DNA from 2 places in the Luteimonas sp. MC1828 genome. Region 2 is predicted to be linked to the other one. Evidence: riboswitches for the same ligand, from Rfam matches in the RefSeq annotation. Region 2 holds a riboswitch; the other holds the start of a gene.
What was found. Region 2 has a riboswitch for cobalamin ahead of JHB91_RS10150 (ribonucleoside-diphosphate reductase subunit alpha). Riboswitches for the same ligand answer to the same signal wherever they lie in the genome.
Positions count from the first base shown of each region.

Region 1: linked by a shared signal. The riboswitch ahead of btuB (TonB-dependent vitamin B12 receptor) and the one ahead of JHB91_RS10150 (ribonucleoside-diphosphate reductase subunit alpha) in region 2 are both predicted to bind cobalamin.

Region 1 covers NZ_JAEMNY010000001.1:1,786,859-1,794,967, forward strand. Annotated here, with positions in the region: gene JHB91_RS08180 (efflux RND transporter permease subunit) at 1-1,572, shown strand, start outside; gene bioD (dethiobiotin synthase) at 1,588-2,292, opposite strand; gene JHB91_RS08190 (GAF domain-containing protein) at 2,291-2,776, shown strand; gene JHB91_RS08195 (TfoX/Sxy family protein) at 2,773-3,117, shown strand; cobalamin riboswitch at 3,116-3,353, shown strand; gene btuB (TonB-dependent vitamin B12 receptor) at 3,475-5,349, shown strand; gene gph (phosphoglycolate phosphatase) at 5,374-6,030, opposite strand; gene JHB91_RS08210 (HAMP domain-containing sensor histidine kinase) at 6,074-7,360, opposite strand; gene JHB91_RS08215 (response regulator transcription factor) at 7,357-8,049, opposite strand.
Region 2 covers NZ_JAEMNY010000002.1:63,992-72,100, reverse strand. Annotated here, with positions in the region: gene JHB91_RS10165 (ExeM/NucH family extracellular endonuclease) at 1-1,026, shown strand, start outside; gene JHB91_RS10160 (alpha/beta fold hydrolase) at 1,050-1,727, shown strand; gene zapE (cell division protein ZapE) at 1,741-2,856, shown strand; cobalamin riboswitch at 2,893-3,129, shown strand; gene JHB91_RS10150 (ribonucleoside-diphosphate reductase subunit alpha) at 3,315-5,759, shown strand; gene JHB91_RS10145 (ribonucleotide-diphosphate reductase subunit beta) at 5,811-6,830, shown strand; gene JHB91_RS10140 (amidohydrolase) at 6,882-8,109, shown strand, end outside.

The DNA.
Region 1 (8,109 bases), on a different contig from region 2:
GGCGCGATCGTGCTGGTGTCCTGCGTGCTGCTGTACGTGGTGGCGCCCAAGGAGCCGGCGCCGGTCGAGGACGAGGGTTTCATCTTCGCCATCGGCAGCGCCGACGCCTACACCACGCTCGACTACGTGGAGCGCTACACCGAAGAGATGACGGCGATGGCACGCGACGTGCCGGAAGTCGGCGACTTCTTCCTGTTCAACGGCGGCTTCGGCGGCGGCGGCGGGGCCAGCAACAGTGCCATCGCCGGCTTCGTCCTCAAGCCCTGGAGCCAGCGCGAACGCTCGACCAACCAGGTGCTGCAGCAGGACCTGCAGCCGAAGCTTGCCAGCGTCACCGGCCTCAATACCTTCGCCGTCATCCCGCCCTCGCTGCCGAGCGCGGGTGGCGACGGCGGCGGTGAATTCCTGGTGTCGGGCATCGGTTCGCTGGAGCAGCTGAAGGAGCTCGCCGATGCCATCGTCGAGCGTGCCAACGCGAGTCGCCGCTTCATCTTCCTCGACACCGACCTGAAGATCGACAAGCCGCGCATCGAGGTGCACATCGACCGCGACAAGGCCGCCACGCTCGGCATCGACATGCGCACCCTGGCGGCGGACATGTCGGCGATGCTGGCCGGCGCCTACGTGAATCGTTTCGCGATGGCGAACCGCTCGTACCGTGTGATCCCGCAGGTGCAGCGCAGCGACCGCCTCAATGCCGAACAGCTGGGCAACTACTACACGCGCACCCGCGACGGCCGGCTGATCCCGCTGTCGACCATCGTCACGCTCGAGGAGAGCACGCAGCCGCAGTCGCTGAAGCGCTTCCAGCAGCTGAATTCGGTGGGCATCACCTTCGCGCCGCGTCCCGGCGTGAGCAAGGGCGAGGCGCTGCGCGTGCTCGAGGACGCCGCGGCCGAGGTGCTGCCGCAGGGCTACAGCGTCGACTTCGCCGGCGAGTCGCGCCAGTTCAAGCAGGAGGGCGCCACGATGCTGGTGACGCTGGCGTTCGCGCTGATCGTGATCTTCCTGGTGCTGTCGGCGCAGTTCGAGAGCTTCCGCGACGCGCTGATCATGCTGATCACCGTGCCGATGGCGATCTGCGGCGCGCTGCTGGTGCTCAACGTGCTGGCGATGGTGGCGGGCATCCTGCAGTTCTCGGGCATCGAGGCCTTCCCGGGCATGAGCATCAACATCTACACCCAGGTGGGCCTGGTCACGCTGGTCGGCGTGATCTCCAAGCACGGCATCCTGATCGTCGAGTTCGCCAACAAGCTGCAGGCCGAGCGCGGCCTGTCGAAGCGCGAGGCGATCGAGGAGGCCACGGCCATCCGCCTGCGCCCGGTGCTGATGACCACCGCTGCGCTGGTGTTCGCGATGATCCCGCTGCTGATCGCCAGCGGCCCGGGCGCGTCGGCACGCTTTTCAATGGGCGTGGTGATCGCCGCGGGCATGACCATCGGGACCACGTTCACCCTGTTCGTGCTGCCGGCGTTCTACCTGTACCTGGCGCGCGACCACCGCGCAGGCGCTGCCGCGCAACCCGATGCGGCGGGCGACGCGGGCATGCAGCCGCTGCCGCATGAGGCCTGACGCAGGCGCCGCGGGTCAGTCGCCGGCGACGGCGGCGGCCGCGGCGTGCAGGCTGCCCGCCAACACGCCCGGGTCCGGCACCGCGCCAGCGTGCGGCACCACCCCCAGGCACGGCACGGGCAGCGCGTCGCGCAGCAGGTCGAGGTAGGCGTCGCCGCGGGCGAACCCGGGATCCACGGCGCAACCCACCCAGCCGAGCAGCCTGCAGCCGTCGCCGATGATTGCCCGGGCGCTCAGCCGCGCATGGCTGAGGCAGCCCAGGCGCAGCCCGACCACCAGCAGCACCGGCAGCTGCAGCGCGCGCGCGAGGTCGGCATGCTCGATGCCGTCGGCCAGCGGCGAGAGCCAGCCACCGGCGCCCTCCACGACCACCACGTCGGCCTCCGCCGCGAGCCGCGCGTAGGCCGCCGCGATCGGCGGCAACGCGACCACGACCCCCGCCGCGCGTGCCGCCAGCTGTGGTGCGGTCGGCTCGGGCAGCGCCCACGGGTTCACGTCGGCGTAGGCCGCGGGCGGGTCGCTGGCGGCCTGGAGGGCCAGCGCGTCCTCGTTGCGCAGGCCGTGCGATGTCGCATCGCAGCCAGCGGCCACCGGCTTCATGCCGCGTACGCGCAGCCCGCGGGCACGCAGCGCATGCAGCAGCGCGACGCTGGCAACGCTCTTTCCCACGCCGGTGTCGGTGCCGGTCACCAGCACACGGCGCGCTACACTCGCTGTCATGTTCACCTCGCAGATTCTAAGCGGCGACAAGCCGGAGCAGTACGCGCAGCTCGTCGCGCAGGCACGCGCACTGCTGGCCGGCGAACGCGACCGCATCGCCAATGCCGCCAACCTCTCGGCGCTGGTCTACCACGCGCTGCCGGACCTCAACTGGGTCGGTTTCTACTTCTTCGACGGCACCGAACTGGTGGTCGGTCCGTTCCAGGGGCAGCCGGCCTGCGTGCGCATTCCGCTCGACCGCGGCGTGTGCGGCGCCGCGGCGCGCACCGCGCTCACCCAGCGCGTCGACGACGTCGAGGCCTTCCCCGGCCATATTGCCTGCGACGCCGCATCACGCTCGGAGCTGGTGGTGCCGCTGTTCCACGACGGCGCGCTGGTCGGGGTGTTCGACCTCGACAGTCCGGTTCCCGGCCGGTTTGACGTTACTGACCAGAGGGGACTCGAGGAGATCGCCGCCGTGTATCTGGAAACCATGGGGCAATGAGCGCGCCACCGCCGCTCAAGATGCGCAACATCGGCCCGAAGTCGGCCGCGTGGCTGCGCCAGGTCGGGCTGCGCACTCCCGAGGACCTGATCGCCGCCGGGCCGCTGGACGCCTTCATGCGCATCAAGCGCGCCGGCTTCAAGCCCAGCCTCAACCTGCTGTATTCGCTCGAGGGCGCGCTGTGCGACTGCCACTGGCAGGACGTGCCGGATGCGCGCCGCGTGGAGCTGGTGGCGGCCGCCGAAGAGGCGATCGCGCAGCTGCCTGCGCCGCGCAACCGTCCGCCGGCGGGGCCGGTGACCACCACGATGATGCAGGACGACGACGGCGCGATGCCGTAGACTGCGCGCACTTTCTGGTGACCCGCGGGGCTTCCCCCAACGGTTGAAACGGGAAGCCGGTGACCTTCCGCCCGCCACCAAGGCGTGCGAAGCACTCCGGCGCTGCCCCCGCAACGGTAAGCGTGGAACACCCCGGCAAACCGCCACTGTGCAACGCACGGGAAGGCGCCGGGGCTGGAGCGGCTGCATCGCTCCGCCCGCGAGCCCGGAGACCGGCCCGAAAGACGACTGGTTGTGACGCGGAGGGCGTTGCGGCGGCAGTGCGCCGTGCCTCGCCACGTCTCCTTCCGTCCCCGCTCCCTGCCCGCAACCTCCACGACACTGTCGCGCGGGCGTGCGCGACGCATGGAGACACGCATGAAACCGCAGTACCGAATCTCGACCCTTGCCGTTGCCCTGGCCCTGTCACCCGCGGCGTTCGCCGCCGGCGCCATCCAGTCCACCGACCTCGACACCATCGTGGTCACCGCCACCCGCACCGCGATCAACGCCGAGGACAGCAACGTGCCGGTGCAGGTGCTCGACCGCGCCGCCATCGAGCGCAGCCAGGCGACCTCCCTCCAGGAACTGCTGCGCGGCCGCGCCGGCATCAACCTCGCCAACCAGGGTGGCCCCGGCAAGCTGTCGTCGCTGTTCGTGCGCGGAACGGAATCCGACCACGTGCTGGTGCTGGTGGACGGCGTGCGCATCGGCTCGGCCTCGGCCGGCATGGCGTCGTTCCAGGACCTGCCGCTCGACCAGATCGACCGCGTGGAAATCGTGCGCGGCCCACGTTCCAGCCTGTACGGCTCCGAGGCCATCGGCGGCGTGATCCAGGTGTTCACGCGCCGCGCCGGCGCCGGCACGCGCAGCAACCTCAGCCTTGGCATCGGCAGCAACCACCTGCGCCAGGCCAGCGCCGGCATCGGCCACACCGGTGAGCGCGGCTGGTTCCAGGCGCAGGGTGCGTGGCAGCGCACCGACGGCATCGACTCCTGCCGCGGCACCGCCGTCGGCTGGGGCGCGGGCTGCTACGCCGACGAACCCGACCGCGACGGCTACCGCAACGCCTCGCTGAGCGTGCGCGGCGGCGGCAGCATTGGCGAAACCGTGGAGCTGGAAGGCCACGCGCTGGTCGCCGACGCCTTCAACGAATACGACGGCACCGTCTTCGGCGGCAACGAGGCCGACAACCGCCAGCAGGTGTTCGGCGCCCGCCTCGGCTGGCGCCCGGACGCGCGCACGGACGTGAATGTCCGCATCGGCCGCGCCGACGACCAGGCCGAGAGCCACTTCTTCGATCACGCCACGGGCACGCGCAGCTACGCCAGCACCTTCGACACCCGTCGCGACACCGCCTCGGTGCAGGGCGACTTCACTCTGGCCGAAACGCACCTCCTCAGCGCCGGCGTCGACTGGATGCGTGATCGCGTGACCGGCAGCACCGGCTTCACCGTCGACAGCCGCGACAACGCCGGCCTGTTCCTCGCCTACCAGGGCGGCAGCGGCGCGCACAGCTACGAAGCGAGCCTGCGCCACGACGACAACCAGCAGTTCGGCGGCCACGCCACCGGCAGCGTCGGCTACGGCCTGAAGTTCGCCAACGGCATGCGCCTCACCGCCAGCGCCGGCACGGGCTTCAAGGTGCCGACCTTCAACGACCTGTACTACCCCGGCGGCTGGGGCAATCCGCACCTCGAGCCGGAGGAATCGCAGACCGTGAACCTCGGGCTGGCGCAGTTCGGCGAGGGCTGGAACTGGACCGTCAACGCGTTCCAGACCGACATCGAGGAGCTGATCGGCTACGACACGGCGTTTGCCCTGGTGAACGTCGACGAGGCACGCATCCGCGGCGCCGAACTGACCGGCTTCATGTCGCTGGCCGGCTGGGACCTCAACGCCGAGCTGAGCCACATCGACCCGCGCAACCGCAGTGTCGGAAGCAACCACGGCAACCTGCTGCCGCGCCGCTCGCGCAACACCGCGCGCGTCGACATCGACCGCGCGCTGGGCGCGTTCCGCATCGGCATGAGCGGCTTCGGCAACGGCGCGCGCTACGACGATGCCGCCAACAGCGCGCGCCTCGGCGGCTACGGCACCCTCGACCTGCGCGTGGAGTACGCGATCAGCAGCGAGTGGACGCTGCAGGCGCGGGTGGCCAACGTGTTCGACCGCGAATACGAAACGATCGCCTGGTTCAACCAGCCGGGGCGGGAATACGGGTTGACGCTGCGCTACCAGCAGCGGCCCTGACCGCGGGTTGCCGCGGGGTTGCCGTCAGCCGCGGAGCGCGAGCAACCCCTCCAGACCATCCAGCACCGCCACCGCGCCCGCGCGCTCCAGGTCGAAGTCGCGCGGGTAGCCGTGGCGCAGCAGCACGAGGTCCATGCCGGCGGCGTGCGCGGCGGCGGCATCGGCCTCGGAGTCGCCGACCATCAGGCATTCGTCCACGCCACGCCCGTGCCGTTCCGCCAGGTGCAGCAGCGGCATCGCGTGCGGCTTGCGCTCGGCGAGCGTATCGCCGCCGACGATGCCGTCGAAGCGGTGGGCAATGCCCATCGCCTCGAGCAGCGGGCGCACGTAGCGTTCGGGCTTGTTGGTGCAGATCGCCATGGCCACGCCGTCGGCGTGCAGTGCGTCCAGCGTCTCCACGGTGCCGGGATACAGGCGCGCCTGCAGCAGCAGGCAGTCGCCGTAATGGCGCATCAGCCGCGGCAGCACCTCATCCACCGGCGTGCGGCTGGCGACATGCTGCAGCGCGCTCTCCATCAGCACGCGCGTGCCGAGGCCGATCCAGCTGCGCACCATCGCTTCCGGCTGGCGCGGATGGCCCAGCTCGTCGAGCGTGCGGTTGACCGCTTCGGCAATGTCGGCGGCGCTGTCGACCAGGGTGCCATCGAGATCGAACAGCACCAGGGGCCAGGCGAATTGCATGTCGCGCACCTCGCCGGTTGGGGGGCCGACGCAGCACCGAAGCCTACACCGCGCCGGACGGCACCCGTGACGCGCCCAGATCCAGGCGGGCGGTGGTGCCCTCGCCGGGGCGCGAATCGATCGCGAGCCCCCAGCCCAGGTGCGCGCACAGCCGGGTGATCAGGTCGAGGCCGATGCCGCCGCCATCGCGCGTGCCGCCACGCGCGGCGCGCGCGTACACGGCACTGATTTCCTCCGGCGACATGCCCTGGCCGGGATCGTCGATCTCGACCACCGCGTCCGCCCGCAGCCGGATGTGGATCACGCCGCCACCGCTGTTCTCGATGGCATTGCGCAACAGGTTGCCGATCGCGGCCTGCACCACCGGCGCCGGGGCCAGCAGCTCGCACGGCGGCCCTTCCGCGAGCACCAGCTGCAGGCCCTTGGCCAGGGCCATGGGCCGGTGGTCCTCGACGATTTCCGGAAGCAGCTCGCCGAGCGCGATGCGGTCGTTGGCCCGCGCCAACCGCGCCGGCTCCTTGGCCAGCACCAGCAGCAGCGAGATCAGCCGCTCCATGTCGCGGGTGGTGCGGTGGATGCGCTGCAGCTTCTCCAGCGCCTTGGGCGGCACGCCCGGCTGCGCCGACGCGAGCTCCGCCGCGCCGGCGATCACCGCGATCGGCGTGCGCAGTTCGTGGCTGGCGCTGTCGATGAACGCGCGCTCGCGCTCGACGAACTCGGCGTTGCGCGCGAGGTAGCCGTTGACCGCGTCGGCGATCACCACCAGCTCGCTGGTCGCCGCGTCCGGCACCGTGACCCGCGCCTCCGCGCGCCCCGGGCGCAAGCGCGCGATCTGTCCGGCAAGGTCGGCCAGCGGCCGCACCAGCCGGCCCGCGCCCCACGCCGCGAACACCCCCAGCAGCATCGCCACCAGCAGCGCGGAGGCCAGCATGCTCATTCCCAGCTCGCGCTCTCGCCGCTCGAGGTCGGTGATGTTCAGCGCAAGCGCCAGCCGCCGGCCGCCGATGTCACGCACCATCAGCACGTGGTCGACACCGTCGAGCTTCACCTCGTCGTGCAGGCCGGGCCCGAGTGCTGCCAGCTCCGGGGGCAGCGGCCTGGTCGGCGCTTCGTAGAGTGACAACGTGTCGGTGTCGTTCCAGTGGTAGCCCGGGTCGCCGCTGCGCGCGATGAGATGATCGAACTCCGCCTCCAGCAGTGATTCCCAGACCAGTGCTTCGGCGCGCTCGTTGACGACCAGCCCGTGCGCCAGCACCGTCAGTGACAGCAGCAGGACGTAGCCGACCAGCGACCAAGTCAGACGACTGCGCAGGCTGCTGCGCGCCGTCATCCGTCACCACCTTCTGCCGACAGCTCGGCGATGCGATAGCCGACGCGCGGCAGGGTATGGATCAGCTTGCGCTCGAAGGGTTCGTCGACGCTGCGTCGCAGCTCGTAGACGTGCGAACGCAGCATGTCGCCATCGGGCGGATCGTCGCCCCAGAGCGCGTGCTCCAGGCGGTCGCGGGTCACCGCCGCGGGGCTGGCGCGCATCAGCACTTCCAGCAGCTTGCGGCAGGCCGGATAGAGGTGCAGCACGCGGCCACCGCGCGTGGCCTCCAGCGTGGCGAGGTCCAGCTTGAGGTCGGCGACCTCGAGGACCCGCCTGCGCCCGCGGCCGGTGGCACGCGCCACCAGTGCCTCCAGGCGCACCTCGAGTTCCGGCAACGCGAACGGCTTGGTCAGGTAGTCGTCGGCACCGGCGCGGAAGCCGATGATCTTGTCGGGCAGTTCGTCGCGCGCGGTCAGCATCAGCACCGGCACGTCGCTGCCGTCCTCGCGCAAGCGGCGCAGCACTTCCGGCCCGTCGAGGCGCGGCAGCATCCAGTCGAGGACGATGGCGTCGTACGCGTGGTGCCCGGCCAGGTGCAGTCCGGTGGGGCCATCGGGCGCCGCGTCGAGCATGTGGCCGCGGGCTTCGAAATAATCGAAGAGATTGGCGACCAGGTTGCGGTTGTCCTCCACGACCAGCAAATGCATGCGGAGCTCCGGAAATCACGGCAGCCTGCGCGCCGCCACGTCGGAGCGGCGTCGGAACGC
Region 2 (8,109 bases):
CTGCGCCTGGGCGAATACGGCGCGCGGCTGGAGGTCACGGCCCCGCCGGCGCTGCGCCCCGCGCCACGGCCTGCACCGCCACCGCGGGCCGGCGAGCTGCGGCTGGCCAGCCTCAACCTTGAAAACCTCTTCAACGGTGACGGCGCCGGCGCCGGCTTCCCCACCGAGCGCGGCGCGCGCACCCCGGGCGGATACGTGGCGCAGCAGGCGCGCCTGGTGGCCGCGCTGGCGGCGCTGGAGGCGGACATCGTCGCGGTACTGGAAGTCGAGAACGACGGCTACGACGCGCGCTCGAGCATTGCGCAACTGGTCGCCGCCCTGGACCCCGCAGGCGCGCGCTGGCGCTTCGTCGATGCCGGCACGGGCCCCGGCAGCGACCCGATCCGCGTCGGCCTGCTGTACCGCAGCGACCGGGTGCACCCCGTGGGCGCGCCGGCCACCCTTGCCGACGGCCCCTTTGCGACGCTCAGCCGCGCGCCGCTGGCGCAGGCCTTCCGCTCCGGCGACGGCCCCGCGTTCGTGGTGGTGGCCAACCATTTCAAGTCCAAGGGCTGCCGCGACGCCAGCGCCGGCGATGCCGACCAGGGCGATGGCCAGTCCTGCTGGAACCCGACGCGCCGCGCATCCGGCGCGCTGCTCCGCGACTGGCTGTCCGGCGATCCCACCGCAAGCGGCAGCACGCTGGTCGCGGTGCTCGGCGACCTCAATGCCTACGCGATGGAGGAGCCGGTGCGCGACTTCATCACCGCGGGTTGGCAGGACGCCTTCGCCGCCAGCAGCCACGCGGCGCCAGCCAGCCCGCCGTACACCTATGTCTATGACGCCCAGGCCGGCCGCCTCGACCACGCCCTGCTGAGCCCGGCGCTGGCAGCGCGCCTGCAGGCGGCCTCCGCCTGGCACAGCAACGCGGACGAGGCATCGAACGTCGCCGATCAGGCAGGCAATGGCGGCGAACATGCCGTCAAGCCATGGCGCAGCTCCGACCACGACCCGGTCGTCGTGGACCTGCGCCTGCGCACGCCCTGAACACCAGGACCTATCATTCCCCCATGACCACCCCCCTGCCCGTGTTCCCCGACGCCTCCGGCGCGCTGCTCTTGCCGGGCCCGGCGGGTGCGCTCGAAGTGGCGGTCGACGTTCCCGATGACGACGTCGCGCGGGTTCCGGTGGTGGCCGTGATCTGCCATCCGCTGCCCACCGAGGGCGGCACCATGCACAACAAGGTGGTGACCATGGCGGCGCGCGCCCTGCGCGAGCTGGGCGTGACCACGGTGCGCTTCAACTTCCGCGGCACCGGCCAGTCGGCCGGGTCGTTCGACCAGGGCGATGGCGAGCGCGACGACCTGCGCGCAGTCGCCGGCTGGGTGCGCGCGCAGCGCCCGTCCGACGAGCTGTGGCTGGCCGGCTTCAGCTTCGGCGCCTACGTGAGCCTGGCAATGGCGAGCGAACTGCAGCCGGCGATGCTGGTGTCGATCGCGCCGCCGGCGGGCCGCGGCTGGGACTTCGATGCCATCACCCTGCCGACCATGCCGTGGCTGGTGGTGCAGGGCGAGGCCGACGAGATCGTCGACCCGCAGGCGGTCTATGACTGGCTGGCCAAGCGCAAGGCCAAGGCCGAACTGGTGCGCATGCCCGACACTTCGCACTTCTTCCATCGCAAGCTGATCGACCTGCGCGGCGCCATCAAGAGTGGCGTGCGACGCCACCTGCCGGGCGGCAATGACTGACGACGGCGGCGGGATGTCGCCGTCGCAGGCCTACCGCGCAGGCGTTGAACGCGGCGACTGGGGCCATGACCCGGCCCAGCAGCCGGCACTCGCGGCGCTCGACCGCGTGCATGCGGCGCTGATCGCGCGGCGGCGCGGCACCCTGCTCACGCGCCTGCTCGGCGCCGGCGAGCGCGCGCCCCAGGGCCTCTACCTCTGGGGCGGCGTGGGCCGCGGCAAGACCTTCCTGGTCGACCAGTTCTACGAGCACCTGCCGCTGCCGGTCGCCAAGCTCGACGCCGGCGCCCGCGGCGGCAACGGCAAGCGCCGCACCCATTTCCACCGCTTCATGCGCGTGGTCCACCAGCGCCTGCGCGAGCACGCCGGCGAACGCGACCCGTTGGCCACGATCGTGGCCGAATGGCGGCGCTCGCTGCGCGTGCTGGTGCTGGACGAGTTCTTCGTCAGCGACATCGGCGACGCGATGCTGCTGGCGCGCGTGCTGGAGCGGATGTTCGCCGAAGGCATCGTGCTGGTGACCACGTCGAATTCGCCGCCCTCCGCGCTGTACGCCGACGGCCTGCAGCGCGCGCGGTTCCTGCCGGCGATCGCACTGCTCGAACAGCACTGCGACGTGCTGGAGCTGGTCAGCGACACCGACTACCGCCTGCGCGAGCTGACCCGCTCGCCGGTGTATCGCGCGCCGCTCGACGACGGCGGCGACGCCTGGCTGGAGACGCGCTGGCATGCGCTCGGCGGCGACGATGCCCACCGCGACGGTTCGATCGAACTCGAGGGCCGCAAGATCGCGACCCGCGCACGCTGCAAGGGCATGGCCTGGTTCGACTTCGCCGCGCTGTGCGAAGGCCCGCGCGCCGCAGCCGACTACATCGAGATCGCGCGCGAGTTCCACACCGTGCTGCTCGGCGGCATCCCGCTCATGGACGCCACGCGCGACGACGCCGCACGGCGCTTCGTCACCCTGGTCGACGAGCTCTACGACCGCAACGTCAACCTGGTGTGCACCGCCGCGGACGCGCCGCACGCGCTGTACTCCGGCGAGCGCCTGCGCGGTGCCTTCGAGCGCACCGCATCGCGGCTGGTGGAGATGCGCAGCGCCGAATACCTGGCGCGCGAGCACCGCGACTAGGCCACGACATATTGTATTGACCTCCCTCATCGACCCCACTATGTTGTGCCGGTCGGTTCCCGCGGCCTGCGCCACGGGATGAAAAGGGAAGCCGGTGCGGCGCGCGTTTTTCGAACGTGTGCCAAGGCCGGCACTGCCCCGCAGCGGTAGGTGGAAACGAAGTCGCGACATGCACTGGGGCACGCGCCCCGGGAAGCAGCGGCAAGTAGGTGGCGACAGACTCCGTCGCCGTATCCACGAGTCCGAAGACCTGCCGACAGCCGCGCGAAGCACGCCGCGCGGTGCCGGCCGTGGAATCTCCGGGGGGAGATGGCCGGTGACGCAGCTCCGCCCATCCGCTCGCGCGGGTGCGTCGCGGCCGTTGCGACACCGACACCAGACCCTTGGCGACGCCAGGCCTCCGGCCGCCGCCCGAGGGAGCGATGGCCAGGTGCGCCACCCTGTACAAGGCGAACGCCATGACCGAACACGACCACTCCGGCGCCGCGCCCGCGGCACCGGCCGGCAGCCCCGACGGCTTCCTGCTCACCCCGCCGCCCACCGCCACCACGATGCGCGTGCTCAAGCGCAACGGCTGCGACGAGGCCGTCGACCTCAACAAGATCGTCCGCGCCGTGCAGCGCTGCGCCGAGGGCCTGCACGCCGTCGACCCGATGCGCGTCGCCACGCGCACCATCTCCGGCCTGTACGACGGCGCCAGCACCCGCGAACTCGACGAACTGTCGATCCGCACCGCGGCCATGCTGACCGCGGAAGAGCCCGAGTACAGCCGCCTCGCCGCGCGCCTGCTGGCCGGCGTGATCGCCAAGGAGGTCGCCGGCCAGGAGATCCACGCGTTCTCGCAGTCGGTCGCACGCGGCCACGAACTCGGCCTGATCAACGCGCGCCTGCTCGGCTTCGTGCAGGCCAACGCGCGCAAGCTCAACGACGCGATCGATGCGTCGCTGGACCTGCGCTTCGACTACTTCGGCCTGCGCACGCTGTACGACCGCTACCTGCTGCGCCACCCGCACACGCGCAAGGTGGTCGAATCGCCGCAGCAGTTCTTCCTGCGCATCGCCTGCGCGCTCAGCGAGGACGTGCCCGAGGCACTGGCGCTGTACCGGCGCATGGGCCGCCTGGACTACCTGCCGTCGTCGCCCACGCTGTTCAACGCCGGCACCACCCACGAGCAGCTGTCGTCGTGCTTCCTGCTCGACTCGCCACGGGATTCGCTGGAGTCCATCTACCGCAGGTACGGCGAGATCGCGCAGCTCTCCAAGTTCAGCGGCGGCATCGGCGTGAGCTTCACGCGCGTGCGCTCGCGCGGTTCGCTGATCACGTCCACCAATGGCCATTCCAACGGCATCGTGCCGTGGCTGAAGACCCTGGATTCCTCGGTGGCGGCGGTCAACCAGGGCGGCAAGCGCAAGGGCGCGGCCTGCGTGTACCTGGAGCCGTGGCATGCCGACGTCGAGGAGTTCCTGGAACTGCGCGACAACACCGGCGACGACGCGCGGCGCACCCACAACCTCAACCTGGCGAACTGGATCCCGGACCTGTTCATGCGCCGCGTGGAGGCGGATGCCGACTGGTCACTGTTCGATCCGCGCGTGGTGCCCGACTTCACCGACCTCCATGGCGACGCGTTCGATCGCGCCTACGCGCAGGCCGAGGCCGACGGCAAGGCGGTGCGCACGCTGAAGGCGCGCGAGCTGTACGCGCGGATGATGCGCACGCTGGCGCAGACCGGCAACGGCTGGATGACGTTCAAGGACGCGTGCAACCGCGCCAGCAACCAGACCGCGCGGGCCGGCAACGTCATCCATCTGTCCAACCTGTGCACCGAGATCCTCGAGGTCACATCCGACAGCGAGACCGCGGTCTGCAACCTGGGTTCGATCAACCTTGCACACCACCTGGAGGCCGATGCCGGGCACGGCACGCGCTTCGATTTCGACAAGCTCGGCGAGACCGTTCGCCTCGCGGTGCGCCAGCTCGACCGGGTGATCGACCTCAACTTCTATCCGATCGACTCCGCGCGCAGCGGCAACCTGCGCTGGCGGCCGGTCGGGCTGGGCGTGATGGGCCTGCAGGACGTGTTCTTCCAGCTGCGCCTGCCGTTCGACGGCGACGAGGCGCGCACGCTGTCGGCGCGCATCGCCGAAGCGATCTATTTCCACGCGCTTGAAGCGTCCTGCGAGCTGGCGACCGAACGCGGCCGCCACCCGGCGTTCGCCGACACCCGCGCCGCTGCCGGCGAGCTGCAATTCGACGCCTGGGGCGTGACCCCGGCCGACACCGCGCGCTGGGACGCGCTGCGCGCGCGCATCCGCGAGCACGGCCTGCGCAACTCGCTGCTGATCGCCATCGCGCCCACCGCCACCATCGCCTCGATCGCCGGCTGCTACGAATGCGTGGAGCCGCAGGTGTCCAACCTGTTCAAGCGCGAGACGCTGTCCGGCGACTTCCTGCAGGTCAACCGCCACCTGGTGCTGGAACTCAAGAAGCTCGGCCTGTGGACGCCGGAGGTGCGCGACGCGATCAAGCGCGCCGAGGGTTCGGTGCAGGGCCTGGCGCAGGTACCGGAGGCGCTGCGCGCGATCTACCGCACCGCCTGGGAAGTGCCGATGCGCTCGCTGATCGACATGGCCGCCGACCGCGGCGCGTTCATCGACCAGTCCGCGTCGCTCAACCTGTTCATGGAAAGCCCGTCGATCGGCGCGATGTCGTCGATGTACATGCATGCCTGGAAGCGCGGCATCAAGACCACGTACTACCTGCGCTCGCGGCCGGCCACGAAGATCGCCAAGGCGACGCTGGCTGGCATGGACGCGGAGGCGCCGGCCCCGCGGGAGTACGCACCGGCCGAGGCGGTGGCCTGCTCGCTGGAGAACCCGGAGAGCTGCGAGGCCTGCCAGTAGGCCGTGCAGACGCGACTCCGCAAGCCCGCCCGTATCCCGAGGAACACCATGATGTCCACGCACCACCCCCGGCTGCTGCTCGACCCCGGCTTCGAACTTACCCTGCGGCCGATGCGCTACCCGCGCTTCTACGAGATGTACCGCGACGCGATCCGCAACACCTGGACGGTGGAGGAGGTCGACTTCTCGCTCGACACCACCGACCTCAAGACCAGGGTCGGCCCCGCCGAGCGCCATCTGATCGAGCGCCTGATCGCGTTCTTCGCGACCGGCGATTCCATCGTGTCCAACAACCTGGTGCTCAACCTCTACCAGCACATCAACGCGCCGGAAGCGCGGATGTACCTGTCCCGGCAGCTGTACGAAGAGGCGCTGCACGTGCAGTTCTACCTCACCCTGCTCGACACCTACCTGCCCGATCCCGCCGACCGCACGCGTGCCTTCGCCGCGGTCGAGCACATCCCCTCGATCCGCCGCAAGGCCGGATTCTGCTTCAAGTGGATCGACTCGCTGCAGGGCGTCACCCGCATCGAGACCCGCGCGCAGCGCCGCCAGTTCCTGCTCAACCTGGTGTGTTTCGCCGGCTGCATCGAGGGCCTGTTCTTCTTCGGCGCGTTCGCCTACGTGTACTACCTGCGCTCGCGCGGGCTGCTGCACGGCCTGGCCAGCGGAACCAACTGGGTATTCCGCGACGAGAGCTGCCACATGGCATTCGCGTTCGAGGTCATCCGCACCGCGCGCGAGGAGGAGCCGGACCTGGTCGACGACGCGTTCCGCGCGCAGGTGGTGGAAATGATGACCGAGGCGGTGGAGTGCGAGTACGCGTTCGCCGAGGACACGCTGTCGGGCGGCGTGGCCGGGCTGTCGCTGAAGGACATGCGCCAGTACCTGGAGTACTGCGCCGACCAGCGCATGGTCCAGCTGGGCATGCCGCGGCATTTCGGCGCGCGCAACCCGTTCGCGTTCATGGAGCTGCAGGACGTACAGGAACTGACCAACTTCTTCGAGCGGCGGGTCTCGGCCTACCAGGTAGGCGTGGAGGGCGAAGTGGCCTTCGACGAGGCGTTCTGACGGCTGCCGTCCGCCGGTTACCATCGGCGCACTGTCCGGGGAGAACGCGCCATGTCACGCAACGCCTGCATCCTGCTGTCGTCGTTCGTCCTCGCCGGCCTGGCGCTGCCGCTGCATGCCCGGGACGGGCAGCGCCCGGAAGTGGCCGCGGCCGCGTCGGAACTCGGCGCCAAGGTCGTGGCCTGGCGCCGCGACCTGCACCAGTACCCGGAGCTCGGCAACCGCGAGACGCGCACCGCGGCGCTGGTCGCCGAGCACCTGCGCGCACTCGGCCTGGAGCCTGTGACCGGCATCGCCACCACCGGCGTTACCGCCGTGCTCAAGGGCGGCAAGCCGGGGCCGCGCATCGCGCTGCGCGCCGACATGGACGCGCTGCCGGTGACCGAGACCAGCGGCCTGCCGTTCGCATCCAAGGCCACCTCGACCTACCGCGGCGAGACCGTCGGCGTGATGCACGCCTGCGGCCACGACGCCCACACCTCGGTGCTGATGGGCGTCGCCGAGGCGCTGGTGGCGATGCGCGACGACCTGCCGGGCGAGGTGCTGTTCGTGTTCCAGCCCGCCGAGGAAGGCCCGCCGGACGACGAGAAGGGCGGCGCGAAGGAGATGCTGGCGCAGGGTGTGTTCCGCGACTTCAAGCCGGATGCGGTATTCGGCCTGCATGTGTTCTCGACGCTGCAGGCCGGCAAGCTCGGCGTGCGCAGCGGGCCGACGATGGCCGCGTCCGACCGCTTCAACATCGTGGTCAAGGGCCGCCAGACGCACGGCTCCCGGCCGTGGGGCGGCGTGGACCCGATCGTCGCCGCGGCGGACATCATCGGCACCGCGCAGACCATCGTCAGCCGCCGCCAGGACATCTCCAGCCAGCCGTTGGTGGTCAGCTTCGGCGCCATCAAGGGCGGGATCCGCTACAACATCATTCCCGAGCAGGTGGAGCTGGTCGGCACCATCCGCACGTTCGACGACGGCATGCGCGCCGCGGTGTTCGCCGACCTGAAGAACGTCGCGGAAAAGGTGGCCGCCGCGCACGGCGCGACCGTCGAGGCCAACGTGCCCGACCAGGACGGCAACCCGGTGACCGCCAACGACGCGGCGCTGACCGCGCGCATGCGCCCGAGCCTCGCGAAGGTGGCCGGCCCGGGCAACCTGCTGGACATGCCGCTCAACATGGGCGCCGAGGATTTCTCGTTCTTCGCCCGCGAGGTGCCAGGCCTGCTCTTTTTCGTCGGCGCCACGCCCGTCGGGCAGGACCCGGCGACCGCGCCCAGCAACCACTCGC